2 regions of the Dolichospermum compactum NIES-806 genome follow, and region 1 is predicted to be linked to the other one. Evidence: predicted binding sites of a transcription regulator. Region 1 holds the regulator's gene; the other holds the start of a gene.
What was found. The regulator HrcA, encoded in region 1, represses chaperone genes, less so after heat shock. The targets are predictions, from matches to a motif close to TTAGCACTCNNGANTCNNGAGTGCTAA.
Positions count from the first base shown of each region.

Region 2: a site for HrcA is predicted at 1,781-1,807, ahead of groL (chaperonin GroEL). Genes of this name have one in related genera too.

Region 1 covers NZ_AP018316.1:735,021-750,297, reverse strand. Annotated here, with positions in the region: partial or broken gene nrdJ (ribonucleoside-triphosphate reductase, adenosylcobalamin-dependent) at 1-898, opposite strand, end outside; gene CA730_RS03475 (hypothetical protein) at 1,156-1,356, opposite strand; gene CA730_RS03470 (Npun_F5749 family FMN-dependent PPOX-type flavoprotein) at 1,442-2,023, shown strand; gene cysE (serine O-acetyltransferase) at 2,135-2,887, opposite strand; gene CA730_RS03460 (DUF3352 domain-containing protein) at 3,223-4,941, opposite strand; gene CA730_RS03455 (rhodanese-like domain-containing protein) at 4,972-5,331, shown strand; gene hrcA (heat-inducible transcriptional repressor HrcA) at 5,717-6,793, shown strand; gene CA730_RS03445 (DUF2834 domain-containing protein) at 6,807-7,454, shown strand; gene CA730_RS03440 (HAD family hydrolase) at 7,613-8,341, shown strand; tRNA gene CA730_RS03435 (tRNA-Ala) at 8,387-8,459, shown strand; gene CA730_RS03430 (hypothetical protein) at 8,450-8,896, opposite strand; gene CA730_RS03425 (helix-turn-helix domain-containing protein) at 8,877-9,101, opposite strand; gene CA730_RS03420 (potassium channel family protein) at 9,286-10,974, shown strand; gene CA730_RS03415 (hypothetical protein) at 10,975-11,196, shown strand; gene pgl (6-phosphogluconolactonase) at 11,466-12,182, shown strand; gene CA730_RS03405 (FHA domain-containing protein) at 12,345-13,388, shown strand; gene argB (acetylglutamate kinase) at 13,558-14,454, shown strand; gene CA730_RS03395 (tetratricopeptide repeat protein) at 14,704-15,225, shown strand.
Region 2 covers NZ_AP018316.1:339,933-355,209, forward strand. Annotated here, with positions in the region: gene fabG (3-oxoacyl-[acyl-carrier-protein] reductase) at 1-510, shown strand, start outside; gene CA730_RS01490 (MraY family glycosyltransferase) at 576-1,676, opposite strand; gene groL (chaperonin GroEL) at 1,840-3,540, shown strand; gene CA730_RS01500 (dienelactone hydrolase family protein) at 4,056-4,796, shown strand; gene CA730_RS26550 (hypothetical protein) at 4,911-5,090, shown strand; gene CA730_RS26555 (hypothetical protein) at 5,081-5,290, shown strand; gene rimM (ribosome maturation factor RimM) at 5,391-6,089, opposite strand; gene CA730_RS01515 (valine--pyruvate transaminase) at 6,095-7,378, opposite strand; partial or broken gene CA730_RS01520 (IS200/IS605 family transposase) at 7,774-7,938, shown strand; gene hemW (radical SAM family heme chaperone HemW) at 7,986-9,170, opposite strand; gene CA730_RS01530 (PIN/TRAM domain-containing protein) at 9,413-10,489, shown strand; gene CA730_RS01535 (M15 family metallopeptidase) at 10,825-11,634, opposite strand; gene CA730_RS01540 (AEC family transporter) at 11,717-12,634, shown strand; gene CA730_RS01545 (AIPR family protein) at 12,698-14,392, shown strand; gene CA730_RS01550 (site-specific DNA-methyltransferase) at 14,575-15,277, shown strand, end outside.

The sequences.
Region 1 (15,277 bases):
CTTGTTGCCATAAGTTATCTTTAGCAGTTGCGCCTTGTTCATCTTCGGAAACGAACTGACGCATACCCGCGCTTCTACGAATATTTCCTGCAACAATTGTTACAGCAGCTTCATCAATTAATAAGCAGCATTCAACTGAGTTTAATTGTCTGCCTATTGCCTTATTGAGAATAGAGGCACAACGTTGATACAATCCAGGCAACTTCACAGGATTAGCCATGCCGCCAAAACCTTTGAGAGTTTCCCCAGATTGGCGGACATCGCTAATATCAACAATCACCTGAACGTCACCTGTAAAGCGTTCATCCGTAGAAAGTTCTAACAGGGTTTGATAGGATTTTACCCAACCTTCCCGGCTGTCTCCAACGTGGATAATAGCGGTGTTAGCTTCTATATGGGTTTGTGTAAATTCACGACGCTGTTCTTTAGGAGTGCTGCCAATTTCACCTTTGATGGTGATAGTTAGGCGATTACGGATAGGAGGAAGTTGATTAATATACTGTGGTTCAATGATAGCACCTGTGCCGCAGCCCATCATGGCTAGATCCATCATCAATCCAAAAGCACTCCAGTCTACAAGGTTGGTAGAGGTGCAGTTATAAGCACCGGAGAAGTTTTTGGGTTTGGTTAACCAATCTGTGCCACCAACCCACATCCAGCGCCCACTGGGGAGGGATTTCATATTCCGCTGCATCTTGTCTAAAATAGCAGCTTCTTCACGGGTGAGTTTTCCCAGTTCTACTAAACCGCGTAAAGTGCGATCGCACACCTGGTCCCATGTTTCCCTTAACCCTGCCTCTGTCCGGCGGCTGTAGGTTCTAAAAAACACTGGATTGGCTGCTGGAGCAGATTCTGGAAAAGTTACACCCTGACGTTGACGTTCAAGTTCTCGAACCATGATGAAGTATGATTGCTTGTGGACAAACTATGACTATACGCCAAGTAGATTTAGGATTAAAGATTGAAAATTTTCCCACTTTGCGCTATAGCTGAGTCTGTGTCAATTATAACTATATTTTTGTCTTTAGGTTAAGTATAAGACCCTGACAGTGCATTATCAGGGTAATAGAATCTCATAGTTTTACCTGTCAGTTTTCGCGGAATGGGCTATCTATGTAATAGTGCTGTTTGTGTAATTTTTGCGTTGACTATTCATCAAGCAGAGATAGCAAGTAAAGATGCCAATTCATTTGTATTAGTTACAACTTGATTTAATTGCTCACTGAAATAGATAACTTCATAATTAGGTGCAAGTTCTTTTTGCAGTTGTTTCCACAAACTAATCCCTTCTTGTTCAAAAGCTGCTTCTGCTTCTGGACTCAAATCAGGTGAATTGCCAGGATAGTAAAGTCTCAAAGTTTTACCTATAGGTTTAGGAAAGTAGGCTATCTGTGTAATACTGTAATTTGTTTAATTTTTCACTGATTGGTATTAATTAAAAATGTCCCTAGCACCTTGGCGAAGTCTTATTACCCGCGCCCTACATCGTAACCGCAGCCTCGTTTATGCCCGCTATGTGCAACTGGCAACAGTGCGGGAAAATGGTTTTCCTGCTAATCGTACCGTCGTGTTTCGCGGCTTTCTAGACGATACCAACCAGCTAAAATTTATTACCGATATTCGTAGTGAAAAAGCTGAACAAATATCAAAACATTCAGCAGCCGAAATTTGCTGGTATTTTCCCAACAGCAGAGAACAATTTCGGATTACTGGAGAATTAATATTAATAAGTGCTGATTCTCACCCACATTTACAACCTGCGAGAATCAAAATGTGGCAAGAATTGAGTGATGCAGCTATGTTACAATTTGCTTGGCCTATTCCGGGCAACATGAGAATACAAACACCAGAAGCTTTTACACCACCAGCACCAGACAATATTCAGCCATTAGAAAATTTTTGTTTATTATTACTTGAACCAGTAAAAGTAGATCATTTACAATTGCGGGGTGAACCACAAAATAGAAGTATTTATCAACTTGATGAAAGTCAAGAATGGTTGACAGAAGCAATAAACCCTTAATTTTAATTACTAGAGATATTCGATAAACAATGTAGAGACGTTCCATGGAACGTCTCTACAAGAATTTGGGAAAAGGCATCTTTGTATCTTTAGTGTTCACTGTTTAACTTCCTAAATTCCCGCACCATCAAAGAATTCCTGAATCTGTTTATCTCTGATATTACAAAAATTGTGTTCTTTTGGTAATTCATCTTCTGGAAAGAATTTACCAACCAAAACCGGAGTTTTTGAGGAAGTTTGCAAAGCTTGAATTTGTTCTTCTAAGGCTTCAATGCGGTCAACTAAGGTGCGAATTACTTGGGCTTCTGAATCTGGTAAATTACTGTGTTCTAATGGTGCAACGCGGACTCCAGAACGGTAGATAATGCGTCCAGGGACACCGACAACGGTACAACTAGATGGTACATCTCTCAATACCACTGAACCTGCACCAATGCGGACATTATCACCAATTTCGATATTTCCTAATACTTTTGCACCGGCACCAACAACGACATTTTCGCCTAATGTGGGGTGACGTTTACCGCTTTCTTTACCTGTTCCCCCCAAGGTAACACCTTGATAAATCAGCGCGTAGTTGCCGATAATGGCTGTTTCCCCAATTACTACTCCCATTCCGTGATCAATAAATACGCCTTTACCAATTGCCGCCCCTGGATGAATTTCTACACCTGTTAAAAACCGGGCAATGTGAGAAATCAAGCGGGGGAAAAAGGGAAGACCAAGACGACGCAACCAGTGTGCAAAGCGGTGAAATACTAGGGCTTGCAAACCTGGATAACAAAACAAAACCTCCAACCAATTCCGGGCTGCGGGGTCACGTTCAAAAATAATGCGAAAATCGGCACGGAGTCTAGAGAACATTGAGATAGTACCCTTGATAGCACAACAAGCTACTCTCCCATATTATCGTGACTTGGTAATTGGTGATTGGTGATTGGTCATAAAATCCTTATTTTCATAAGAATTATGCAAAATATCGCTCAACCCAACTTATGTTTTCTTAACCTAACTGTATTGCTAAGTAGGTGGACACAATAAAACCAAACTGTGTAAAAAAACGTAAAATCGCTGAAACCTTCTTTACTCTTGCCTTGCTATAACGACAATTTTCAACGCCAACCTACTTATTCATTTTGTTTATCCTTTAATTATGGATATTATCTCGACTACGCTCGATAACCACATGATTCTGATGTTTAATGCAGTTGTAAGAATACTCCACCTTTGAGTGTTCCTGGTTCGCTACTATAACTACTTACTGTCAGGGATTTTAAATTATCAAAAAGTGGCTTACCTAACACTTCTGCAAGCTTAAGCAAAGGTAGTTGGTGTTTTAGAAGATTTTGACTATTTTCCCAGTCTAGATAAATATACCCTTGGTTGGGTTGGGGAATTGTGGCAATACTGTTTTGAAATTGGGGATTTTCGAGGAGAGATTTTTGTTTGTGACTCAAAACTGTTTTGAGGGTTTTTAAGTCGGAACTGAAAATTTCATAATTGTCTAAGGTTGTATGCACTCCTTTAATTTTTGTGTCAAAATTTATGGATGTGTTATTTTCAGTTGTGGCTGTAATTTTTGTCCAAGCTGATATTTTTTGTTGATCTAATGTTAGGGAACTAACGTTTAAACCACTTCTGGTGGCAATATTATTTAAATGTGTGATTCCTGCTGTTAGTTCTGGGGTTTTTTCGCTGATAAATAACCAATGAGGAGTTGTATTTTCTGAAGTGGGTAATAAGGCTAAAGCATATTCTCCCGTTACCCAATTGAAAATATCTGCGCTAAAGTTTAAATTCCAATTGTGTTGGATTTTTGCTAAGGGTTGTAGTAATCGGGCAGTACCATCTTCACTAGAACCGTAAATGCTTGCTGTTACTTGTTTCCACAGTTTCAATACATTACTATTATCTAGTTTACTCAAATTTGTGCCGGCGATCGCTAAAGCTGTTGATTCTGGAATATACTGTAATGCTCCCACAGGTTGAGATAGTGGTGATGATGAAGGTACAATCTGGGAATTTGTTAAAAATGTACTTTCTGTGAGCAATCCTTGGGAGTTGAAAACGAAAGAGAGAATTTGGCTATTATAAGTTGATTCTGCTAATTCTAATCCTTGCCATTTACCAACTTCGGGTAAATTCAAGAAAGTTACCGCTACGGCATTTTTAGAGATTTGTTGGGTAGCTTTTTGATATTCTAGAGAACTAATTAAGTTTAGATCTGGTGCTTGTAAATTATTAATTGCTTCTTTGATAACTTGAGGATGATTAGCCAGTAAAACAAAATTATTAACAACCGCACCAGCTAAATTATTTTGGATTTTGGATTTTGGATTTTGGATGTTTACGTCTGGTGAATATTCGGGATTATCATAAATAAATTTGACACCTTTGTAACGTTCAATTCCTAAATTAGTCCCACTAAAAGCCCGTTGAGAAAATAACAATTCCAAAAACTCACGGCTTTTCTCTGGTTTTGCACTGGCAAGTGCTATTAAATACCCGGTTTGTAGTCCGTTATCTGGATCACGGTCTATATCTATGGTAGTTGTAGCTAGGGTAATTTCATTACCCAACCAGGGTTTAATATCACTTGAATAATCTATATTACTTTTTGCTAGTAGACGATTTTTGAGTTGAGAAAATTCTCCTTTTGGTACTATTTTCTGTAAACCGTCGGGATTGACCAATAATGATACCATTGCTGGTGAGGACTTGGGAACAAATATAGCCGCAGCGGGTTGAGAGTTGCGAACTACAAGACTAACTGGACTTTTTTCCGCAAACCAGGAAAATTTAGCTACGCAAACTAATACAAGCGTGATTATGCCAGCTATAATGAAACCAAGTTTAATATTTTTTGTTAAGTATTGACTGTTCACATTCTTTATATTTTCTAGCTTTTCTGCAAACATGAATAGTATAGGATTTTTTAGAAAAACTGCATGACAAATACATCATTTGATCAACCCTTTTCCGAAATTACTGTTGAGGAACTAGCCAAACGGCTTGAAAATAATGAAGGAACGCTTCAGTTAATAGATGTGCGTGAACCCCAGGAAATTGCAATATCACGGCTAGAAGGTTTTGTCAATCTTCCTCTAAGTGAATATGAGCAATGGAGTCAGCAAGTATCTGTCCGCTTTGATGTTCATGCAGAAACTCTGGTTCTCTGTCATCATGGTATCCGTTCGGCTCAGATGTGTCAGTGGCTAGTTACTCAAGGATTCACCAATGTTAAAAATATTAAGGGTGGGATTTCCGCTTATTCGATTCTAGTTGATCCTTCTGTGCCGCAATATTAGGGAATAGTAGGGGCGCAGGGTCTGCGCCCAGGATTCAGAAGGAATAAACAAGAAAATCCCGCCTCTCTCCTCTACTGGTGCTGTCAAAATTTTGATCAATAGAAAGTAATATTTTGTGACTAAAACCACAGCTTAGGTTGTTGGACTATGAGATAATACTGAAAAAGAGAGAAATTAATCTTCTTTTTTGGGTTTCAGGTGTGTAGTAATGACAAATGCAGCAAATAAATGTTGAAGGTAAATTTTGTGTTTAATTAATACAATATAAGTATATAATCTGCTATCTTACTTTAATTAATAATTAATTCTTTTTTCCGTTTTTGTGGTGAAAACCGCATTTTTTTTGAATTTTGATTAAGATTTGCCTTCAGTAAAAAAATCACTTATGCAAGTTCATCTGACTAATCGGCAACAAAATATACTTTCTGCAACTGTACGTCATTATATTACCACAGCAGAACCTGTTGGCTCTAAGGCTCTAATTGAAGGATTTGATTTGGGTGTTAGCTCGGCTACAATTCGCAGTGTGATGGGTGTTTTGGAAAAATCAGGGTTACTTTATCAACCACATACTTCTGCGGGGAGAATTCCTTCTGATTCTGGTTATCGTATTTATGTTGATCAATTAATTAAACCATCAGAAACTTTAGCGAAGGAGGTAGAAACCGCATTACAAAAACATCTGCATTGGGAAGATTGGAGTTTAGAGGCTTTGTTGCAAGGTGCTGCCCAAATTTTAGCAACATTAAGCGGTTGTATTACTTTAATTACGATGCCGCAAACCACGACGGCAAAGTTAAGACATTTGCAACTGGTGCAAATTGAATCGAAGCGGATTATGTTAATTGTGGTGACGGATAGTTATGAAACCCATTCTAAGGTGATGGATTTATTTTTAGAGAATTCAGAAAATAAACCGGAAGCGGAGGTAATTGATCATCAGTTGCAGATTGTTTCTAACTTTTTGAATACTCATTTAAGAGGACAGAGTTTATTAGAAATAGGCTATCTTGATTGGAGTGAATTGGATCAGGAGTTTAGAGTCTATGGTGAATTATTAAAAAGTTCTTTGGTGGAGTTGACTCACCGCGCTCTAGCACCAACAACTACACAAATTATGGTACGAGGGATTGGAGAGGTTTTACGACAACCAGAGTTTTCCCAGATACAGCAGGTACAGACAATTATGCAATTGTTGGAAGAGGAACAAGACCAACTTTGGCATTTAATTTGTGAGGATGCAGAAATGGATGATGCTAATAAGTCTAAGGTAACGGTGCGGATTGGCACAGAAAATCCTCTTAAACCAATTCGGACTTGTACTTTGATTTCGGCTATTTATCGGCGGGGTTCTGTGCCTGTGGGAAGTGTGGGGGTTTTGGGTCCAACTAGGTTAGACTATGAGAGTGCGATCGCTGTAGTTGCAGCAGCAGCAGATTATCTCTCGGAAGCTTTTAGTTAATTTCCCTAAATTCATGTTGAGAAAAATCACTTTTGGTCTATTATGGCTAGGATTTGTTTCCTATGCCTTTTTCTTTGCTCCTCCCGAACAGCCTGATACTTTTGAGTTAATTAAAAACCTCTCTACAGGCAATTGGCAAGGCATTAATCCTCTGATTATATCTTTATTTAATATCATGGGAATTTGGCCTTTTATATATAGTGCAGTAGTCTTTTTTGATGGTAGAGGTCAAAAAATCCCGGCTTGGCCATTTGCTAGTGGTGCTTTTGCCTTAGGTGCATTTACGCTTTTACCATATTTAGCTTTACGAGAACCCAATCAAAAGTTTATTGGTGAAAAAAATTTATTTCTGAAAATCCTAGATTCCCGCATTTTGGGAATTTTATTAACTATAGGTGCGGCACTTTTATTTGCATCTAGTTTACAAGGAAATTGGGGTGATTTTGTCCAACAATGGCAAAATAGCAGGTTTATTCATGTGATGAGTTTAGATTTTGTGATGTTGAGTCTATTGTTTCCCACATTATTAGGAGATGATATGACGCGACGAGGTTGGAAAGGTAATCAATTATTTTGGTTATTTGCAATGCCTTTATTTGGAGCTTTGATTTATTTGTGTGTGCGTCCACCTGTGGAGATAGAAAATAAAATAGGGAGTTGAGAGGCCAATAGTCCTCTAACTCTGAATTATCATTCTGTCAACCTATATCTCCAAAAATGGGTTAATCTTGAATGTATTCCGGTAATTTACTCTGGTCATCTTTTCCTGGATACCAAAATGAATAATAATAATCTGGAGGATTGTTTCCAGTTTGCACTATGAGTTTAAAGGCAGTTTTATTTGATTTTAATGGTGTCATTATTAAAGATGGACTAATCCATATCCAATTGATAGATGAGATTCTTGTACAGGAAAATCTCCAACCTCAACGGGTGCAGGAACGTCAAGCCTTTTTAGGGACAGGTTCTCGCGCGTATCTGCAAAATCTGTTAAAAAGTCGTGGTAGGGTGGTGACGGAAGCTTATATGATGCAGTTACTCACCCGCAAAGCTCAAGCTTATATGTTGGAATTGGAGAAGCTGGAAAAATTGCCTTTGTATTCGGGAATTGAAGATGTGATTTTTCAGATTCGTTCCCGTCATCTCAAAATGGCGTTAGTTAGTGATGCTTTATCCCTAGAGATAGGAATGGTATTGACATCTGCTAAATTAGCTGAATACTTTCCTGTGATTGTGTCTGGAGATGATATCAGCAGCAATAAACCTAACCCCGAAGGTTATTTGCTTGCGGTTGACAGGCTAAATCAGGCATATCCAGAATTAGATATCCAACCTGATGAGTGTTTAGTGATTGAACATACTCCGGCAGGTATACAGGCAGCTAAACGCGCTCAAATGCAAGTAGTGGGAGTAGCGAATACTTACCCTTTCCATATGCTACAACGTCAAGCTAGTTGGACGATTGATTATCTGATTGATTTGGATTTACAACGGGTACAGGAAGTTTTTTCGGAAAAAGATGTGAAATCTATTGTTCCTGAGTGCTAACATATAATATGTATGTCAGAGTCGGCAGTTTTTTGGCACTTACAAGGGGAATTAGCTCAGTTGGTAGAGCGCTGCGATCGCACCGCAGAGGTCAGGGGTTCGAGTCTCCTATTCTCCATTTGCACTTTTGTCACTTTCAGGGACGGTCTGAGTGGCATTAAAAAGAGTTTCTAATCTTATGGTGTCGGTTAAATCTCGTCCTTTGGGGATTCGAGCGGCTAATTTTTCTGTGAGACGTTGAATTTGGATTTCTACTTTGCGGCGAAGTTGAACGAATTTATCGAGATTTTCTATTTTATTGCTAATTTTACAGCCATTTTTGAGTAAATAACTAATGGCACAACGAGTTAAATTATCTTCTGTATTACTGTAAGCATCGAATAAGTTTTTTGATATATTGCGTTCGCGTAGCGTGCGCTCCGCGCAATCGCTATCTGAAGTTGGAGATTTTTTTCCTTTTTTAGTCTTTTTACCTTTCTCTGGTTGAGTTTCAGCAGGATTTTGGGGAGCAAATTGAGCCAATATTTCCGTAGATTTAGTCTGAAGTACATCCATTATATGTATTGATGATGACCTTTTGCCACTGAGAATCAATGCGGTGTTTACCTTTGTCAGTACGTTGAGTGGTTTGCAGTCCGGCTAAACCTTGTTCTTCCCATTTTTTAACCAGTCTGCAGACTGTTCGGACTGATTTACCCAGTTTTGCTGCTACCTCCCTTTGTCTTTCTCCGTCGCCACAAAACATTACGGGATTAAGCACAATACTTAACCCCGTAATGTTTTTTAATTTTAAATTTCCTGGAGATAAATATCGTGTGTTCAGTTACAGTTATTTTGCCACAAATTAAGCAACAATAAGGATTCTTGAATTCAATTCTGAGTCGGTGATGCTTTTCTTGATAACTGATATGTAGCCCTTTATATAAAAATTATGTTGCGGTTTTATGAAACCTCGAATTATTGTTTGTGGATTAGGACGTACCGGATATAAAATCTTTCGCTTACTCAGACAACAGGGGGCTTTGGTAGTAGGTATTCATCGCAAACCGGTTTCTGGTGAATCGGCTGCTAATGTAATTGTTGGTGAGTTACACGCAGCTTCTACTTTGCAAGCGGCAGGAATTACAGAAGCACATACTTTGGTAATTGCAACTTCTGATGATGCCTTGAATTTATCAATTATGATGCAGGCACGGGTGCTTAATCCCCAAATTCGGATTATTAATCGGTTTTATAATACGAATTTAGGTGAACGTCTTGATCAAACTTTGTCCAATCATTTAAGTATGAGTGTTGTGGGTTTGGCAGCACCTGTATTTACTTTTGCGGCTTTGGGGAATAAGGCTATTGGTCAAATTAAGTTACTTGAGCAAATTTGGCCAATTCAAGAGGAATATATCCACGAAAATCATCCCTGGAAAGGAAGAAAAATTAGTGATTTATGGGAAGATCCCACAAGGATGCTGATTTATTATGTGGCTGTGGAAGGCAAGCTAAATTTAGTATCTGCGGTGCTTTTGGAACAACAATTAAGAGTAGGCGATCGCTTAATTATTGGTACTCAACCTCGCATTCGTCCCCAACGTAAATCATTAGTCAGAAAATTGGTAAAAGTCTTTGCCAATATTCGGGAGTTTCAGAAACACGCCCAATCAGTTGTGGGCATGGCAATTGCTTTATTCGTAATTATTTTAATATCCACTTTTACCTATGTTGCTAATAAACATAGTATCTCTTTTATTGATGCTTTATATTTTGCTGTTGGCATGATTACGGGGGCTGGTGGTAATGATAAGGTGGTCGAAAATGCACCAGACAGCATTAAATTATTTACTATTGTGATTATGCTAATTGGGGCTGCGGTCATTGGGATTTGGTACGCGATGCTGACGGATTTTATCCTGGGTAGTCGCTTAAAACAATTTTTGGATGCGGCAAGAATTCCTCAACATCATCATTATATTGTTTGTGGTTTAAGCGGTATTGGCATTAGAATTGTTCAACAATTGCACCTGAGTGGCCATGAAGTAGTTGTAATTGAAACGGATGCTAATAATAGGTATGTGACTACTGCTAGAGGGATGAGTATTCCGGTTATTCTTGCTGATGCCAGTTTTCGGGCTACTTTACAGGCAAGTAATATTAACACTGCTACCGCAGTTTTAGCTGTTACTAATAATGATGCGACTAATTTGGAAATTGCCCTCAAAGCTAAGTCTTTAGCGCCGACGATTCCTGTAATTGTTAACTATGCTGATCCTGATTTTGCTGGTATAGCACAACAGGTATTTGATTTTGAGGCTGTATTTAGCCCGGCTGAACTCGCTGCTCCGGCTTTTGCTGCGGCTGCTCTCGGTGGTAGGATTATTGGTAATGGCATTATTGCTGATAATTTATGGGTAGCTTTTGCAACTACTATTACACCAATACACCCTTTTTGTGATGAGTGGGTGAAGGATGTGGCTAAGTTTGCGGATTTTGTGCCTTTGTATGTGGAAATCAACCATGAAACTGTACAAGGCTGGGATTTACTGGAAACAATTCTCGCTCCTGGAGATGTGCTGTATTTAACTATGCCCGCTAATAGGTTAAATCAGTTATGGCGAGAAGAAGGAAAGGGTATTGGGGTTTAGTTGATTTTTTTATTTGATGGTAGTTCTTCCTTATTAGGACTACAATATCAGATTCTCAGCGCCAAGTCAACACTTGATTGGGAATTGGGAATTGGGAATTGGGAATTGGGAATTGGGAATTGGGAATTGGGAATTGGGAATTGGGAATTGGGAATTGGGAATTGGGAATTGGGAATTGGGAATTGGGAATTGGGAATTGGTGAAAACTATTCTTCCTCCTGAACTCCTGAACTCCGAACTCCGAACTCCGAACTCCTGAACTCCGAACTCCGAACTCCGAACTCCGAACTCCGAACTCCGATTAGTACAACTGACTACTGACAACTGACTAAAAATGATGGTAAAGAAGGTAGAGGACGATATTTTATGGCTAGGCTACGCATTAGCTTAGGCTTAACCTGATGATATTAAAAGTTTCTAGGGTTAAACCGGAAAATTGTCAGATGTTCGCTATGGTATTGCCAAGAAACAAGCTATGTAATGATAATGCCATGAACAAAACTGTTGAAGTCCATTCCAGTGTATCGGCACTCGTTCAACGGGCGCTAGAATTGATACTGTCGAAAGCAGAAACTGCTATTAGCAAACGGGGGCAATTTACAATTGCTTTATCAGGTGGCAGCACACCAAAACCTTTGTATGAGGCGATAGCTAATCAAAAGTTGCCCTGGGATAAAATTCATGTATTCTGGGGAGATGAGCGTTATGTGCCAGCCGATCATCCTGATAGCAATGAACTGATGGCGCGACGTGCATGGTTAGATCAGGTGGCTATTCCCCAGGGGAATATTCATGCTATCCCTACTTTATCTGCTAACCCAGAGGTAGATGCAGCTAAGTATAACCAGCATCTGCAAACATTTTTTAATTCGGCATCGGGAGAGTTCCCAGCATTAGATGTAGTTTTACTGGGAATGGGTGATGATGCCCATACTGCATCTTTGTTTCCCTACACGGAAGCTCTCAAGGTGAGCGATCGCTTAGTTACAGTTGGTAATAAAGATGATAATCTTCGCATCACTTTTACTTACCCCTTTATTAACGCGGCTCGCAGTGTGATTTTTCTGGCTGCTGGTGCTAATAAAAGACCGGCTTTAGCCCAAATTTTTGCACCGGTAGCGGATGATTTCGCCTATCCATCACGGTTAATTCGTCCCCAAGGAGAACTCTACTGGTTGCTAGACGCAGCGGCTGGTTTGGAACTCTAGCATTGACTATGATTTTTGAGATTTGGTTGATTGAGATGATGAAGAATCATCACCAATGATCAACCTGTTCTCACTGTAAGTAATTTTTAGCATCACTAGCTAAAGTTACTTATGTGCTTGTCAGTAATATTTTTACAACGACCTTCACTAAGGCTTAAATCCATGATCGTCTGCCCTAATTGCAATCATCCTAACCCAGACGGCGCTGTTCAATGTGAAGCTTGCTATACGCCGTTACCAGCTACAGCTAGTTGTCCTAATTGTGGAGCAACTGTACAATCAGATGCCGCTTTCTGTGGTCAGTGCGGTTACAATCTCCATTTTGGCGTTACTCCCGCAGTCGCCCCAAGAGTTGCTGTTAATCCTGTATCAGCGCCAGTGGTCGCTCCTGACTTAATGATGCAACTGTTACAGCCTGATGTGTTGGAAATTGCGCCACCAGCTAATCCGACCGTATCTGCACCTGTAGCTGTAGTTCAGGAACAAGCTGTTTATATTCCTTCTGCACCTGTACCTGTAACGCCAGAACCAGAAGTTTATATTCCGCCTGTACTGACTCCTCCACCTGCACCTACACCTGAACCTGTGGCTGTAGTTCAGGAACAAGCTGTTTATGTTCCTTCTGTACCTGCACCTGTAGCACCTGAACCGGAAGTTTATATTCCGCCTGTGCTGACTCCTCCACCTGCACCTGTAGCACCTGAACCGGAAGTTTATATTCCGCCTGTATTGACTCCTGAACCTGTGGCTATAGCTGTAGTACCCGAATCTGAGCCTTATATTCCTCCTGCTTATGTACCCCAGATAGATCCTATATCTATTCCTGAAGTTACCCCAGTCGCACCATCAGGAAAAGTGGCAAATACTCAATTACAACAGATAGTGGCACGGTTATTCCATGTTCAAGCTAATCAGGAAATAGAATTACCACAAAATCTCTCGGTTGTGCATATTGGTAAGCCTAATGATCGTGTTCCCCCAGATATAGATGTTTCTGGATTTGCAAATTCCGAGATTGTTTCGCGGATTCATGCAGATATTCGGATTGAGGGAGATGCTTGTTATATTGAGGATGCAGGTAGTTCTAATGGTACTTACATTAATAACTTACCTTTATTACCAGGTAACAGACATCGCCTCCGTCCAGGCGATCGCATCAGCTTGGGTAAGGGAGATTTAGTTACTTTCTTGTTTCAACTTTCTTAAGAACAGGGAACAGGGAACAGGTGACAGTGAAGAGGTAAGAGGAAAGAGGTAAGAGGTAAGAGAAAAATATTCTCCCTTGCTCCCCTGCCCCTGCTATCATCACAACAGGTTATTAACTCTTGTTGCTAGTTATCCCATAAACTATATAACTAGCAACTTGGGTAATAACATGATTAATGATACAGAATATATCAGGCAAGCTGAAGCTAATCGCGTAGAAATTCTCAGCGAAGCACTACCTTACATTCAACAATTCGCTGGTCGTACCGTTGTGGTTAAATACGGTGGCGCAGCGATGAAGGATAGCTCCCTCAAAGATAAAGTGATCCGTGATGTGGTGTTCTTATCTTGTGTGGGCTTACGACCGATTTTAGTGCATGGTGGTGGTCCAGAAATTAATAGTTGGTTGGGTAAATTAGGAATTGAAGCACAGTTTAAAAATGGTTTGCGCGTAACCGATGCACCAACAATGGATGTAGTAGAAATGGTGTTGGTTGGGCGGGTGAATAAGGAAATTGTGGCTTTGATTAACCAAGCTGGGGGAATGGCTGTAGGGCTTTGTGGTAAGGATGGTAACTTAATTACGGCTCGTCCTCAAGGTGATGAAGGGATTGGTTTTGTGGGGGAAGTGAGTAATGTCAATATCAAAATTTTAGAAACACTTGCTAGTAATGGCTATATTCCGGTGGTTTCCAGTGTGGCGGCGGATGAGACTGGACAGGCTTATAATATTAACGCTGATACGGTGGCGGGGGAAATAGCCGCAGCTTTGGGAGCAGAAAAGTTAATTTTGCTAACTGATACCAGAGGAATTTTAAAAGATTATAAAGACCCTTCTACCTTAATTCCGAAAGTAGATATTCGGGAGGCGCGGCAATTAATTGCTGATGGTATAGTCAGTGGGGGGATGATTCCTAAAGTGAATTGTTGTGTGCGATCGCTTGCTCAAGGAGTCAAAGCTTCACATATAATTGATGGACGCATTCCTCATGCCTTATTGTTAGAAGTATTTACAGATGTGGGGATTGGAACAATGATTCTGGGTTCTCATCAGTCGAAACAATAATCGGGATTGGGGACAAATTACAGCAAAATTAATTTAGTAAAACCCATAGCCCGCCAGGGAATCAATTCCCTGTCTAATAGCTCAAGTCATCTAAAGATGACTAAACATAGCCCAAAAATTTTAAAATTGTTTAGTAAACTTTAGTTTACTTTAGCTATTAGCCCGGAACTTAAGTTCCGGGTGGGTGTAGAAACTAACAGATAAGCCATTCAAGCTATTGAATAAAAACCAACAACTGACTAATGACCAATGACTACAGAAAATTTAGAACTCGCTAAATCGTGTTTCCAAATTGGGATAACTGCTTTTGAAAATGGTCAATATCGGGAATCTGTAGAAAGTTTAGAAAAAGCCAGCACCCTATTAGGAAAAAATACCCGGTTTGCTGGGGAAGTAGAAATTTGGTTGGTGAATGCTTATGAAGCTGCGGGACGTTCCGAAGAAGCGATAAATCTTTGTCAACAACTCGGTCGTCATCCCCATTATGAAATTCGTCAACAAGCAAAGCGCCTACTCTATATTTTAAAAGCTCCCAAACTGAACAGACCAAAAGAATGGATGACAGAAATTCCTGATTTTGGTATAGTTTCTGATAACAAATCCAAAATAATTGTCACTTCCCAACCGCAAAAATCCACATCTAAACCAAAACCTGTAGAACGAGAATACATTGACTTGAGTACGGTCAATACTAAAGACAATAATTTCGTTTGGGTAGGTTTAATTTCTGTTGGTTTGATAATTTTCTATTTAGTTTGGTTAAGTTTTTAGTAAATCAGGAGAAATTTACTCATGAATGTATTCACTTCCATCAAGATTATAT
Region 2 (15,277 bases), 400 kb from region 1:
ACCTTAGAGAAATTCCAGCGCGTGGATATCTTAGTCAACAATGCAGGAATTACCCGTGACACCCTCCTATTAAGAATGAAATTAGAAGAATGGCAAGCAGTCATAGACCTTAACTTGACTGGTGTATTTCTATGTACAAAAGCCGTCAGTAAAATTATGCTCAAACAACGTTCTGGGCGGATTATTAACATTGCTTCCGTCGCGGGACAAATGGGCAACCCAGGACAAGCCAACTACAGTGCCGCCAAAGCCGGAGTAATTGGCTTTACCAAAACGGTAGCTAAAGAACTCTCTTCTCGTGGGATTACTGTAAATGCGGTTGCCCCTGGGTTTATTACCACTGACATGACTAGCGATATCAAAGCTGATGGTATCCTGCAATATATCCCCCTGGGGCGGTTTGGTAAACCAGAAGAAATTGCCGGCATGGTGCGCTTTTTAGCATCAGATCCCGCCGCAGCGTACATCACAGGACAAGTATTTAACGTTGATGGTGGTATGGTGATGTAATTGGTGATTGGTGATTGGGAAGAAAAAGACAAACATTGTCCCCTGCTCCCCTGCTCCCCTGCCCCCTATTCCCTGTTCCCTGTTCCCTGTTCACGGATTATTCTTTGCCAAACGGTAAAGCCTAACAGCAAAATAATACCGGCAGCAGTAGCCAGCATTACTGGTAAACTCATACCCTGAACTTTCATCGCCAGCAAATTACAACCTAAAGTAATTGACCAGAGGATAAAAGCTGCATTGCGTTGGGATAGTCCCCAAGCCAACAAACGATGATGGATGTGGTCTTTACCTGGTGTACTCAGAGGGTTTTTTCCTGCCATGAGCCGGCGCACAAATACTTGAGTAGTGTCAATAACTGGCAAGAGCAGAAATAAAACTGTCGGTATCAGGGCATAGATTGTATTTAGTTGGAGTTTACCTAAAATGCTGGTTGCTGCTAACACATAGCCAAAAAAGTATGCTCCAGCATCACCCATAATGATGTGTGAGGGGTGAAAATTATGGCGTAAAAAGCCCAGTGCTGCCCCTCCCAAAGCTGCTAAAACTAGAGTAGCAGCTGCGCGATTATCAAACTGGGCAGAAACTCCTAACAAACTGATAGCAGTGATAAAGCTAATCCCACCAGCCAAACCATCCATCCCATCCATGAGGTTAACAGCATTAGTAATCCCCACCACCCACAGCACTGTTAAGGCCATAGACAAGAGGGAATCAATGGGTGTACCAAAGGCAACTTGGATGCTAATTCCGTTACCAACCAACAAAAGTGCTGTTGTTACCTGCGCCCATAACCGCACGGACGGGGGTAAGCCAAATTGGTCATCAATAAAGCCGACGAGAACTAAAATTGAACCACCGAGGAGAATCGTTAAAACCTGAGCTAAAACGCCTTGCAGTTCAATCGGCCGCAAGAGACTAGCTAAGACCAAAGCCGCAATTACCCCCGCGTAGATTGCCAAACCTCCCGCATTAGGTAAAGGTTCTTGATTCAGTCGTCGAGCGTTGGGTTGATCTGCCCAACCTACCTCTAAGGCAAATTTCCGAATTGTGGGAATTAAACGCCAGGTAACAATTAAAGCTAATAGAAACGTAAATAATACAGCTAACCAGCCGGAGCCGCTAGGGTCAGCAATGCCAAGGGATTTAAGGGAGTTGGCTAAGTTCATTTGCTCCCAATATAATCATTAGTTTTATGGTCAAACATAAGTATCAATTGTTAATATTAACCAATTTTGGGATTTTGATTGTTAATCTAAATTGGGAAAAGGGATTAGCACTCTTGGTCAGTGAGTGCTAAATTGTCTAATGGAAGCAATAGAAAAATAAAACATGACTAAGATTATTGCATTTAAGGAAGAATCACGACGTGCATTAGAGAGGGGTATTAACGCTCTGGCAGATGCAGTGAAAATCACTTTAGGACCAAGAGGTCGTAACGTCCTATTAGAGAAAAAATTTGGTATTCCCCAAATTGTTAACGATGGTATCACTGTTGCTAAAGAAATTGAATTAGAAGATCCTCTAGAAAATACTGGTGCTAGACTAATTCAGGAAGTAGCATCAAAAACTAAGGATATAGCTGGCGATGGGACTACCACTGCCACAGTTCTAGCACAAGCCTTGATTAATGAAGGTTTGAAGAATGTAGCTGCGGGGACAAATCCTATTAGTTTAAAACGGGGTATTGATAAAACCGTTGAGGCGCTGGTAAAAGAAATTGCCAATATCGCTAAACCCGTAGAAGGAAGTGCCATTTCCCAAGTTGCCACAGTTTCCGCTGGTAATGATGGGGAAGTTGGACAAATGATCGCGCTGGCGATGGAGAAAGTGACCAAAGACGGTGTGATTACCGTTGAAGAATCTAAATCCTTCACCACTGAACTAGAAGTAGTAGAAGGAATGCAGGTTGATAGAGGTTATATTTCTCCCTACTTCATCACCAACAACGAACGGATGACAGTGGAGTTTGAAAATGCTCGCATCCTGATTACCGATAAAAAAATCAGCAGCATTCAAGATTTAGTCCCCATTTTGGAAAAAGTTGCCCGTTCCGGTCAACCTTTATTGATTATTGCCGAAGATGTAGACGGTGATGCTTTAGCAACCTTGGTTGTGAATAAAGCGCGTGGTGTATTAGCGATCGCCGCAATTAAAGCTCCTGGTTTTGGCGAACGTCGCAAAGCTATGTTAGAAGACATTGCCATTCTCACCGATGGACAAATGATTTCTGAAGACATTGGCTTAAGCTTAGATACCGCCACTTTGGAAATGTTGGGAACAGCGGAAAAAATCAACATTGACAAGGAAAATACCACCATTGTCGCTGGTAATGCTGCTAAACCAGAAATCCAAATTCGGATTGAGCAAATTCGCAAACAATTAGCTGCAACTGATTCCGACTATGATACCGAAAAACTGCAAGAACGCATTGCTAAGTTAGCCGGTGGGATTGCCGTGATTAAAGTCGGTGCAGCCACAGAAACCGAACTCAAGGACAGAACCTTGCGGATTGAAGACGCACTCAACGCTACTAAAGCCGCAGTAGAAGAAGGTATTGTTCCCGGTGGTGGTGCAACCCTAATTTATTTATCTACCAAGATAGAAGCAATTAAAAATAGCCTCACCCCCGAAGAAAGAATTGGCGCTGATATTCTTAAAAAAGCTTTAGAAGCTCCCTTGCGGCAAATCGCAGAGAACGCTGGGGCAGAAGGTTCTGTGATTGTTGCCAGAGTGCGGGAAACTGATTTGAATATCGGTTATAACGCAGCTACAGGGGTATTTGAAGACTTAATTGCTGCTGGTATTATTGATCCCGCAAAAGTGGTTCGTTCCGCCTTACAAAACGCCTCTTCTATTGCCGGTATGGTTCTAACCACCGAAGCCATTATTGCCGAAAAACCTGAAAAACAATCCGCTGGGGCCCCTGATGGTGGTATGGGCGGTATGGGTGGCATGGGCGGTATGGGTGGTATGGGTGGTATGGGCGGTATGGGTGGCATGGGTGGCATGGGTGGCATGGGTATGTTCTAATTTGCCACTTTCCCAAATCCATAATTTATAAATTACCCACCCCTCAACTTAGTAAGGGTGGGTTTTTTTAACCGTTATTAAGTACCACGACAGAATTAATTACATATTGGTTATTTACCAATTCTTTGCCAGTTAAGGATTTCAGCCCAGATTTTTGTGTAATTAATTTTGTCCAATTACTTATAGCGGTATGCACTCTTGGTGAGATTCAGTAGGGGTTTCCCCGCCCTTGATTGTATTGCATCAAGCGCGATAACTGTTATTACAGCAAATTGTCATCAAACCCGGAACAAGAACCCCACCCCCAACCCCCTCCCCGCAAGCGATGAGGGGGCTAAGATGTACCTTATATGATTGGAAATCGCTGTAAGTACCTGAACAAAATTAATTGCACATTTTTTTAATAAACAGAAATCTCTGTATTCCTTTTGCCTGAACATATTATTTAATCAAAATTTACTGATGATTATTAAATCCGCAGAATTACAAATTACCACATTACTAAAATATGAGAAATGCAAATCCTGAAACGCAATATTGAGTTAAAAGTTGATGATAGTTTAATGCGGGTTTATGTGGCATCTCCCAAACCAGCAGGTAAATATCCAGGAATTGTTTTTTACAGTGATATTTATCAATTAGGTGATGCCATAATTCGGTTAATTAATTATTTGGCTGGATTTGGTTATGTTGTCGCAGCGCCGGAAATTTTTCACCGCATTGAACCGATAGGTTCTGTTATTGAACCTAATGATCTTGGCAGAATGCGCGGTAATGATGATGCCCGACGGACATTAATTTCTGAATATGATGCTGATACTCGTGCGGTAATTGATTTTCTCAAACATGAAAGTTCAGTTATTGCTGATCAAATCGGAACATTGGGTTTTTGTATTGGTGGACATTTAGCTATGCGTGCTGCTTTTGAAAGTGAAATTGAAGCTTGTGTTGCTTGTTATCCTACAGGTATTCCTATTGGTAAATTAGGTAAAGGTGTGGCAGATACTATTCACAGATTTGAGGAAATTAAAACAGAAATATTGTTAATATTTGGAACTGAAGATCCACATATTTCTGAACATGATCGGCATACTATAATCAATGCTTTGGAAAACGCCAAAATCCATCATCAATTTTTCGCTTATGAAGCCGAACATACTTTTATGAGAGATGACGGTTATCGTTATGATCCTGTTGCTGCTACTTCCGCATGGTCACAAATTATTGCTTTTTTAGAACGGAAATTTAGAAGATAATTATCAACATACATAAATCCCCCATTTCTCAAAGAAGTCGGGGATTTTGTCGTTGCTAGACCATAATATTTGTTAAACTAAGATTGAGAAAAGCAAAATTTATTTTATTTATTTATGACTTTCTCCCCTCCGTTGATTTCTCAATCAGATCCTCCCCTTCCCCCTTGGGAAAATCTGCCGACAATGTATGATTTACCTAATGAAAACCCAGAGGAAAAAGGTTTGCCAGACGAATTTCATTTTTTACAACCTTTACTTTTATATCTGACCTTTCAACCTCTAAATTGGGGTTAAGGTGGTTTACTCTCGCAGGAGAATTAATTCCTGAACCAACAGAAAAAGTTGTTGCTGCGACAGAAAGGGCTATTCTTGCTGAGAAGAATGCTAAAGAAGCTCAACAAGAAGCAACTGAAGCTAAAAGAAAAGCCGAAAAACTAGCAGAAAGGTTACGTCAGTTAGGTATTAATCCTGATGAATCTGATGATAATTCATAGTTAATATCCAAATCCCCAAATTCTTGAAGAAATTGGGGATATCAATTTTCAATTTTACCTCAACCTACTTTTCCTGTGTTTTTTGAAAGTAGATAAATTTCTAATCATTAACTGACAATAAACCGGGGGGAGGAGTAATTTCAACTCGACGGGTTGCTAAATCAACAACAGGAACAATTTCCATGACAAAAGGAATTAAAACTGTTTTTTGTTTTTTATCAGTTTTAAATTCTTCATGGTTAGTGACAAAATCAGGATCAAATTTAACTTCTAATAAATCATGACCTGAAGGCAATATATCCACCACCGTTCCCACAAATTCCCCAGATGATTGCATAAAGACTTGCAACCCTAGCAAATCTAACACATGAAATTCACCTGCTGCCAATTCTGGGCGATCGCTCACCGGCACAAAAAACCGACAATCACGCATATTTTCAGCTTGATGGCGATCGCTCACTCCCTTTAATTTAATCACATAGAGATTCTTCCCATCAAGATACCGTCCATGTAACAACTCCACAGATTCAAGTTCCGTTTCCCCAGGACGCAACAACCAGCGTTTTCCTGGTTTCTCAAAGCGTTCAGGAAAATCAGTATTAGGATAAACTCGCAACTCCCCAGTTAAACCTTGAGGAGAGACAATTTTGCCAATTTCCAACCAATCATCAAGATTAGGGCTTGGTGATTGGTGATTGGTGATTGGTGATTGGGGACTAGGAACAGGTGACTTTTTGACCTTTCCCTCTGCACCCTGCCCCCTGCCCCCTTGCTTCTTTTTCCCGTCTTCGTGGTTCATTTCTCTTACACACTTACAGCCGCAACTTGATAAACCTGTTCAGCAACTTTCGCTAAACGCTGCATACCGACAGTAATTTCCTCATCACTACCAGTCAAACTAATTCGCAGACATTGGTGTTTGTGTTCCCAATCCTCCTTTAAACCGGGAAAGAAACTACTACCAGGAACAACAATCACACCCACCTTCTTTAATTCCTGGTAAAATTCCCAATCAGTCATGGGTAGATCTTGCAACCACAACCATCCAAAAATAGCTCCTTCACCGCGATGTAAGAACCAAGGTATACTTTTCGGAATAGCCGCTTCCAATGTACTTTCTAAAACATCAAACTTTTGTTGATAGAAAGGACGAATCACATTTTCCGCAATATGGGCTAATATCCCTGATTCTATCGCGCGGGCGGCGATCGCTTGACCATATCGAGAAGAATGAATCCCCACATTGGTTTGGAAACATTCCAAAACTTGAATTAGGTTTTCATCCCCAATAGCCACCCCAATCCGTTCCCCAGGCAAACCTGCTTTTGATAAACTCATACAGTGGAGAATATTTTCCCCAAATACCGGAGTCATTTCTGTAAAGTTCAACGCTGGGAAAGGAGGTGCATAAGCAGAATCAATCAGCACAGGCACATTATAAGGTGCAGCTAAAGCGGTAATCTTATTCACCTCATCATTAGTTAAAACATTACCCGTCGGATTACAAGGACGGGAAAAAATCACACAACCAGTATTTTCTGTAATTGAAAGTTGGTTAAAATCAGGGCGATATTTAAATCTGTGTGCGGCTGTATCAATATCTAGAGTAGGCTTATAAGCAACTAAAGCCTCTGGAAACAAACAAACTCCACCATAACCAGTATAATCTGGACTTAACGGCAGGACAATTTCTTTCAAACCGCCATTACCAGTATAGCCACCAAAAGCGTTAGCGGCATAAAAATAGATAGTTTGACTACCCGCAGTAATTAAAATGTTCCGCTCAGTTAAACTTAACCCATAACGCTGGTTAAAGTCCTTGACAATTGCCTCAATTAATGGTGAATAACCTTGACTTGAACCATAACGACAAACAACTTCACCATATTCAGAACTAGCTAATAAATCTGCCGTACAATCCCGCCATAACTTTTCTACCTCTGGTAAAATCAACGGATTGCCAGCGCTCAAATTATATAATTCCTGTCCCTTACTAGCTCTGAGGGTTTCGTTAATATCTTTCATAATCGCTCTTACGCCAGTTAAGTTAGACATCTGAGCGCCAATTTTCGTAAGGGCAGGTTTTATCATGTTTGTTATAGACTTACTTAATCGTCAAAGTGGATAGATGATTGGGTGGTTGCAGCTAAGACAAAATTTATTATAGTTGCCAAAACAGCGAATACCTTTAACCAATCTAAACTAATGAATGCGATTTTAACAAAATCTGATAGTTAATAAAGCCCCACTGGTGAAGGTGGGGGATTTCTTATGTGATAGGTATTAATGTACTATAAATAAAATCACTTGACAAGCAAATATTGGGCGTTGCTGATTAAGGGTATGAATTTTAGTCTCACGCAAAGGCGAGGCAGCGCGGTCTTGGGGGTTTCCCCCATGAGCGACTGCCGTAGCAAAGACGCACTGAGGTTTGAGTTTTAAAGATTCAATTTGGGAATTTCATACCTCAATTCAGCAACGCCGAAAAAACATTTCGTGAGGTGGGTGAAAAAATGAATTTTTTGGTGCTTGAGTTTAATGGTGAAGGGAATCACGTCCATGCACTGATTGAATATCCTGCTAAATTATCCGTTTCTCAAATAGTAAATGCCCTAAAAGGCGTATCCAGCCGCAGATATGGACAAGCCGGATATAAAACTTTGCTTCTTTGCGCCTTTGCGCGAAATAAAATTCATCATTCTCCTAACTTTTCAAACAACTTCGCTAACATCACATTAGAAAATATAAAACCATCGGGATCGCTAAAACGCAACCTATCCCCAACAATCTTTACCCAACCGTGAACAAAGTATGGTTGCAAAGAGCTTTGAATTTTCTCTACTTGATGATTGCCAAAGTTTGCGGCTAGGGAATTTAAACTGATTCCTTCGGCTAACCGTAACCCTAACATGAGAGTTTCCAATAAAACATCTGCCTGTGGGGTGACTTCACAATCAATCACAGCACCGTTTTTTAACCATTGGTAATATTCCTGGGTTTTGCGGGGACGGGTGAAGCGTTTACCATGAATATAGCTGGCTGCACCCATACCAAAACCATAATAAGGGCGATTTTGCCAATAAACTCGATTATGCTGGCATTGGTGTCCTGGTTGGGCATAGTTGGAAATTTCGTAATGTTCGTACCCAGCATCTGTTAAGGTTTTTTGCCCCATTTGATACATTTTGACTGTGGTTTCATCTGTGGGTAAAGGATGATCTCCCGGTTTGTAATAACGATTGAAGGCTGTTCCCGGTTCAATGGTCAGGTCATAGATGGAAATGTGAGTTGGTGTGGCTGCTACAGCTTGGGTTAAGGAATCTTGCCATTGTTCTAAAGATTGATGCGGTAAGCCAGAAATTAAGTCTAAGCTAAATTCGGGAATCTCGACCTTGTGAATTAACTCTATAGCTGTAAATATATCTACAAGGGAATGCGATCGCCCAGCAGTTTTTAACAATTCTTCTTGAAAGGCTTGAACACCTAAACTGACCCGATTTACTCCTGAGTTACGATAACCGGCGATATGTGCGAAATCAAAAGTCCCTGGGTCAATTTCCATAGAAGTTTCTACCTTAGAGGCAATGCCAAATCGCTGTTCTAAGGTTGTCAATATAGATTGCAACTGTGCTGTTGATAATAACGAAGGAGTCCCACCACCAAAAAAAATTGTTTCTAAAGGTTGACCATAAGTTGGTGCAATCCTGATTTCTTGACATAAAACTTCAACATATTCGCCAATTGTCCCAGAATTTTCTCCCCGTGAGCGATCGCCCACCACAAATACCGGAAAATCGCAATAAAAACACCGTCGCCGACAAAAGGGAATATGCACATAAGCAGAACGGGGAATCCCCCAACCAACATCTTTTTGACTCATTCTGAAAAATAGTGAAGTTAATTTAATCTGACTGTTAAAAATAATGAAAATGAGGAGTTAGTTTACAACTTTTTATCCTTTTTCCCTAAAAATAAAAATAATATGCAGTAAAAACCCTTTAGTTATAATGTTGGCATATTCTGTCTGCCTGAACAGCTAAAATGATTCCATCACTAAAAAGGACTCAAGCAAGCATACTTTACTTTATCGAATAAATATCGTTGTAGGAACATAACACAACCATGCTGGATGTCATTATTATTCTCTCATTTATCTTGGCAGTGGCGGGGATAGGTTATTTCAGCACTGATCTACTCCCCCCAGGTACTCTCACTGGAGTTACCAATTTAGATGCCTTACGCTTAATTCTAGCCGTGTTTGCTGCCATTATTGGTGGTGCAGTCGGGCTGAGTTTCCAGACTACATACCGTCGTCTAGAGTCGCAAGTTCGGGAAATGCCTCTAGAAGTTATTTTAACCCGTGCCATTGGTTTAGTAATTGGGCTATTACTCGCCAATCTCATGTTAGCGCCGCTATTTTTATTACCCATTCCCTCAGATTTTGGCTTTATCAAACCTCTTGTCGCTGTTGTTGGTAGTATCATCCTCTCTGTGACAGGGATGAATTTGGCAGATACTCACGGACGAGGTTTGTTAAGGTTAATTAACCCCAATACTGTTGAAAGCATGGTGGTGGAAGGAACTCTCAAACCTGCCAACACCAAAGTTTTAGATACTAGCTGCATTATAGATGGACGCATTGAAACATTACTAGAAACAGGATTTTTAGAAGGTTTAATTCTTGTCCCTCAATTTGTTTTACAAGAATTACAACAAGTGGCTGATGCGAGTAAGGATCAAAAGCGGGTGAGAGGAAGAAGAGGACTAGAAATTCTCAACCGCATTCGGGAAATTTATCCAGAACGCATTTTAATTAACCCTGTAGACTATGAAGACACTCCTACTGTTGATGCTAAATTAGTCCGTTTTGCTCAAGAAATCAATGGGACATTACTTACCAATGATTACAATTTATCTAAAGTCGCCAGTGTACAAAAAGTCCCAGTTTTGAATGTTCACGATTTAGTAAATGCCGTCCGTCCGACCTATTTACCTGGTGATAATCTGGATTTGAAAATTCTCAAAGAAGGAAAAGAACCAACTCAAGGCATTGGCTATTTAGATGATGGAACAATGGTAGTAGTTGAAGAAGGTAGAGGTTATGTCGGTGGTGAATTGCGAGTAGTAGTTACCAGCGCCTTACAAACCTCCGCTGGGAGGATGATTTTTGCCAAACCCCAAGCTTCCGCCTTAGCGTAAGGAATATGGCACGGAAAAATCGAGTTAAACTATGTAATCGGTGTGGGGAAACTGCACCGATCTTATATAGGGTTAAATATCTAGTACAGGTCGGCGGAAATAAATAGACCATTCCAAACTACTGGAAAGCTCATTGTATATTCGTTTTGACTTTTGACTTTTGACTTTTGACTTTTGACGAACGCGAAGCGGTACTAGAAGGGGGGACTGGATTTTTGTTTATTCTCAATCTTGGTCTTCTGTAAGCAACAATAATTTATTTTATGTTTATGGTGGAACTTGGAAATCAAGTTTCATGATTGCCTGAGTGTCAGATGGTTGATATTCTCTGACTATCATTGTTTTGTTTGCACAGGTTTGATATTTTTGGCTTTATAAAATGTTTCTAAACTATCAGTATCGCCTACAAAACGCCAATGCCAAGGTTCATAACTGACACCTTGAAGATTATCTTTAGGAAAGGAAATTTCAAAACTAAACTTGGCCGCATTAGCTTGTAACCACTGATAAGCTTTGGTATTATCAAAATTCGCTTGAAGGTTTGTGGCTGGGACTGTGCGATCGCCAATATCCACCGCATAACCTGTATGATGTTCACTATGATTTGGTGGTGCGCTCAGGGCGGCTCTTTCTGCCGGAGTTTGATTACGCTGTGCGCTTACACCGAAAAACAACTGCTTTTGCTCCTGTACAGAACGAAAACCAGAAAGTGGCACTAAATTTACACCTGCACTTCTAGCAGCTTGTACCATTGCTTGAAACTTAACAGCAGCAGCTTTTCGCATTTTGATTCTACCGTCACTAGTAATTGGGGCTAATTCTGATGCTGGTGCTTCTGAGTAAGGAAAATGTCCCAACACTGTATCATTATCATTATCACTAACTGGAGTATTGGTAGCTACAGGTGTAGAACTAATTGGTGTAGCTAGAGAATTAGCAGTTGGCTTAGGTGTCGTCAACGAGAACAAAAAACCACTAGTCACAGCCAGCAGCAAAAATCCTGTTAATCCACCTATAATGAAAATCACAGGTTGGACTTTGATCTTACTTCCTGCATCATTTGTATCGCGTAAAGCTACTGGGATATCATCACCAGAGAGAGGGTAGGAATTGTGCGGTTTTTTAGGAAACCCAGCTTTATTCAAGTTTTTGCTCCTGTTTGTGTTTAATAGTTATTAAAGAAGAAAAGAGTTTTTTTAATTCTTAATTTTGAATTATGGTGTAATTTTGATAAATCTTTTAGAACTATATATCAAGTTAGTGGGATTAATCCTAGTGGGATTTATACTGGGACGTAAACTGCCTAATAATACTTCGACTTACGTAGGTCAGTTTCTCTATTGCGTGGGAGTACCCATCAGTATTATTGGTTTTTTAATACAAACAGATTTATCAGGACAGATTTGGATTGCACCGATAATAGCTCATTTTGCCATCTTTTTGGGGGCATTATTAGCTTGGTTAAGAATCAAAGCCCAAGCCTATCTTACTCATTCAGTTCCCCCCGCTACAACTCAAGGTAGTTTGATTCTAGCAGCAATGGTAGGTAATACAGGTTATCTGGGTTTTCCCATTACTTTAGCAATGGTAGGTAAAGAATATTTTGCCTGGGCTTTATTTTACGATATGTTGGGTTCGCTGTTTGGAGCTTATGGTTTAGGTGTGTTTCTTGCTGCTAAGTTTGGTAATAATATCCAAAATCAGATGCAAATAGCAAAGGTAATTTTGATTAATCCGGCTTTATGGAGTTTTGGATTTGGCTTATTATTGCATCAAGTTACCCTTCCCTCCCCAGTGGTATTTTGTTTGGAGAAATTGGCTTGGGGTGCAGTTGCCTTATCTTTGATGTTAATTGGTATGAGACTTTCCCAACTAAAATCTTGGCGAAAATTACCAGAAGCAGGAAGTAGTGTGTTCATTAAAATGCTATTAGTGCCGATGATTTTAGGTAGTATGCTATCGCTGTTTGGGGTGACAGGTAATGCAGCACAGGTGATAGTTTTGCAAATGGGTATGCCTCCAGCTTTGGCTACTTTGGTAATAGCAGAAACCTTTGATTTGGATAGAGATTTGGCTGTTACTGCTTTAGCTATGGGGATGATAGTTTTGTTGTTTACTCTTCCTGTTTGGTTATGGTTGTTTTGAAAATAAGTATCTTACCTGTACCCAATTCTGGGATGATGTATTAAAAACAATTCTAATCGCTCAATGCCTAAGCCGAATACCACAGCCCAAAAGACTCAAATCATTGAAGTTTTGACACGGGATTATTTTCCGATGATCCCTCAACTTCAGAGAAATTGGACACCAGAACAACATTATAAAAATCGTTTAAGTCGTTCTTTGGCTGCATTTGCGATCGCTAATCTTGCTGATCTTACTCCTTCTCAAGCTGCTCACTCGATTATCAATGGAGGAGATGATAATGGTATTGATGCAGTTTATTTTGATCGGGTTAATAATCGGCTTTGGTTAGTACAGGCTAAAGCGGGGAAAGCCCCAAATATGGGTGATAATAAGAAATTCTGTGATGGAATTAGGGATCTTGTCCATAAACGGTTTCAAAAATTTAATTCCAGTTTTTCACGCTTACAGCATGATGTTGAAGATGCTTTAGACAGAAATGGAGTCAAAATAGTTGGTTGTAATATATATTTAGATGAAAGTTTGGGTTCTCATGTAGTTAATGATCTCAATCAATTAGAAAATGAACTAAATAAGTTTGATTCGCGTTTTCAATGGCAAGATTTGAATATTAAAAATATTTATGGATGGTTGACAGCAAAACAAGAAAATGTACCTATTGAGGTTAAATTGACTTTAGAAAAATGGAATTGTTTAGAACAGCCCAGAAAAGCTTTTTATGGATTAGTGAATGCTGCTGAACTAGCAGATTTATATAAACAGCATAATAAATTATTATTCGAGAGAAATATCCGTTATTACCTGGGTACAGAAGATGTTAACCTAGCAATTGCTGAAACTGTTAAAGAACAACCATCAGAACTTTTTTATCTCAATAATGGATTAACTATTACTTGTGCAAAAGTTAGTTTACCATCTGGACACAATCAGGACTCAACTCAATTTACTTTAGAGGGGTTTTCGATAGTCAATGGAGCGCAAACAGTGGGATCTATTGCATCTGTATTTAATGACAATCGTGCAATATCTCCCAATGACAATCGTGCAATATCTCCCAATGCAAAATTATTAGTTACCATCATTGAAGTAGGCACACAATCAGATACTATAGGTATAGAAATTACCAAAGCGAGAAATACACAAAATACAGTCCGTGATATTTATTTTGCAGCATTAGATCCCAATCAGGAACGGTTGCGGCAAGAATGTATGGTATCAAATATTGTTTATCAATATCGTCCATCAGCAGATAATCAAGATGCTATTACCATTGAACAAGCTGCAATAGCACTTGCTTGTTTTAGTGGTAATGCTGAAATAATTGTTGCAGCTAAGAAAAACTTGAATCTTTTGTATAAGGATCATTATTCTACACTTTTTAGTAATGAACTTTCAGGAATTACACTTTGTCGTTATGTGCGTATATTTCAATATCTTGATCAGATTTTTGAAGATTCTCGCAAAGCAGAAACAGAAACTCGACGTAAAAATTTCTATCAACATGGTAGATTGTTTATATTAGATATTTTATCAAGACGCTATAAATCTCTAATCAATAAACCAGAAGTTAATTTATCTCAAGATTACTTGACTGAGTTTTCCAGAATTGGTATAGAAATTGCTGAGTTAATTTATACTCTTGCTGAATCTCAGTTTGCTAGTGATGAAAAGGGCTATCTTGCTATTTTTAGAAGTTTAACTGATGTTAAGTCTCTAACCAGTGCGGTGATGCAAGAATTGGCTAACAAGGATGCTTAGAAGATGTTGGGAAATTAGTAGATATGAAAAACCTAACCCCCCTACCCCCCTTCCCTACAAGGGAAGGGGGATTACCAAAAAATATTGAGTATTCATTTTTATTCTTTTTCCCTCTCCTTGTAGGAGAGGGTAAGGGAGAGGTTTTTTAATATTTAACATTTGAGATAAAAGCTAAACTAATTATGACTAAAAAACAGAGACTAGAACTTACATGGATTGGTAAAGAAATTCGCCCCAAATTAGAACCGCGAATTTTGCTGGAAGATTCTGAAAAATCTTATCATGCTACACATCGAGTCTGTGAAAATGATATTTTTGATAATCGTTTAATTCGTGGAGATAACTTATTAGCTCTCAAGGCTTTAGAACAGGAATTTACAGGAAAAGTTAAATGTATTTTTATTGATCCTCCCTATAATACTGGTAACGCATTTCCCAACTACTATGATGATGGTTTAGAGCATTCCCGTTGGCTTTCTTTAATGAAAGATCGTTTAGAAATTATCTATAAGTTATTATCAGAAGATGGATCTTTATGGATAACAATTGATGATAATGAAGCACATTATTTAAAAGTAATGTGTGATGAAATTTTTGGAAGGAACTGTTTCATCACTTCATTTATATGGAAAAAGGTGGATAGCCCTAATGATAATAAAGTTCCAATTACACCTGATCATGAATACGTTCTCTGTTTCGCTAAAAATCCCAACTTAGTTAAATTTAAACAGAAACCTGATGACTCAATTCTCGAAGCTTATAGAAACCTTGATTCAGAGTCAGATCGTCCCTACAAAGATCGATTATTAAAAAAGAATGGCAAAAGCAGTCTTAGATCAGATAGACCATCAATGTTTTTCCCTGTTATTGCACCTGATGGCACAG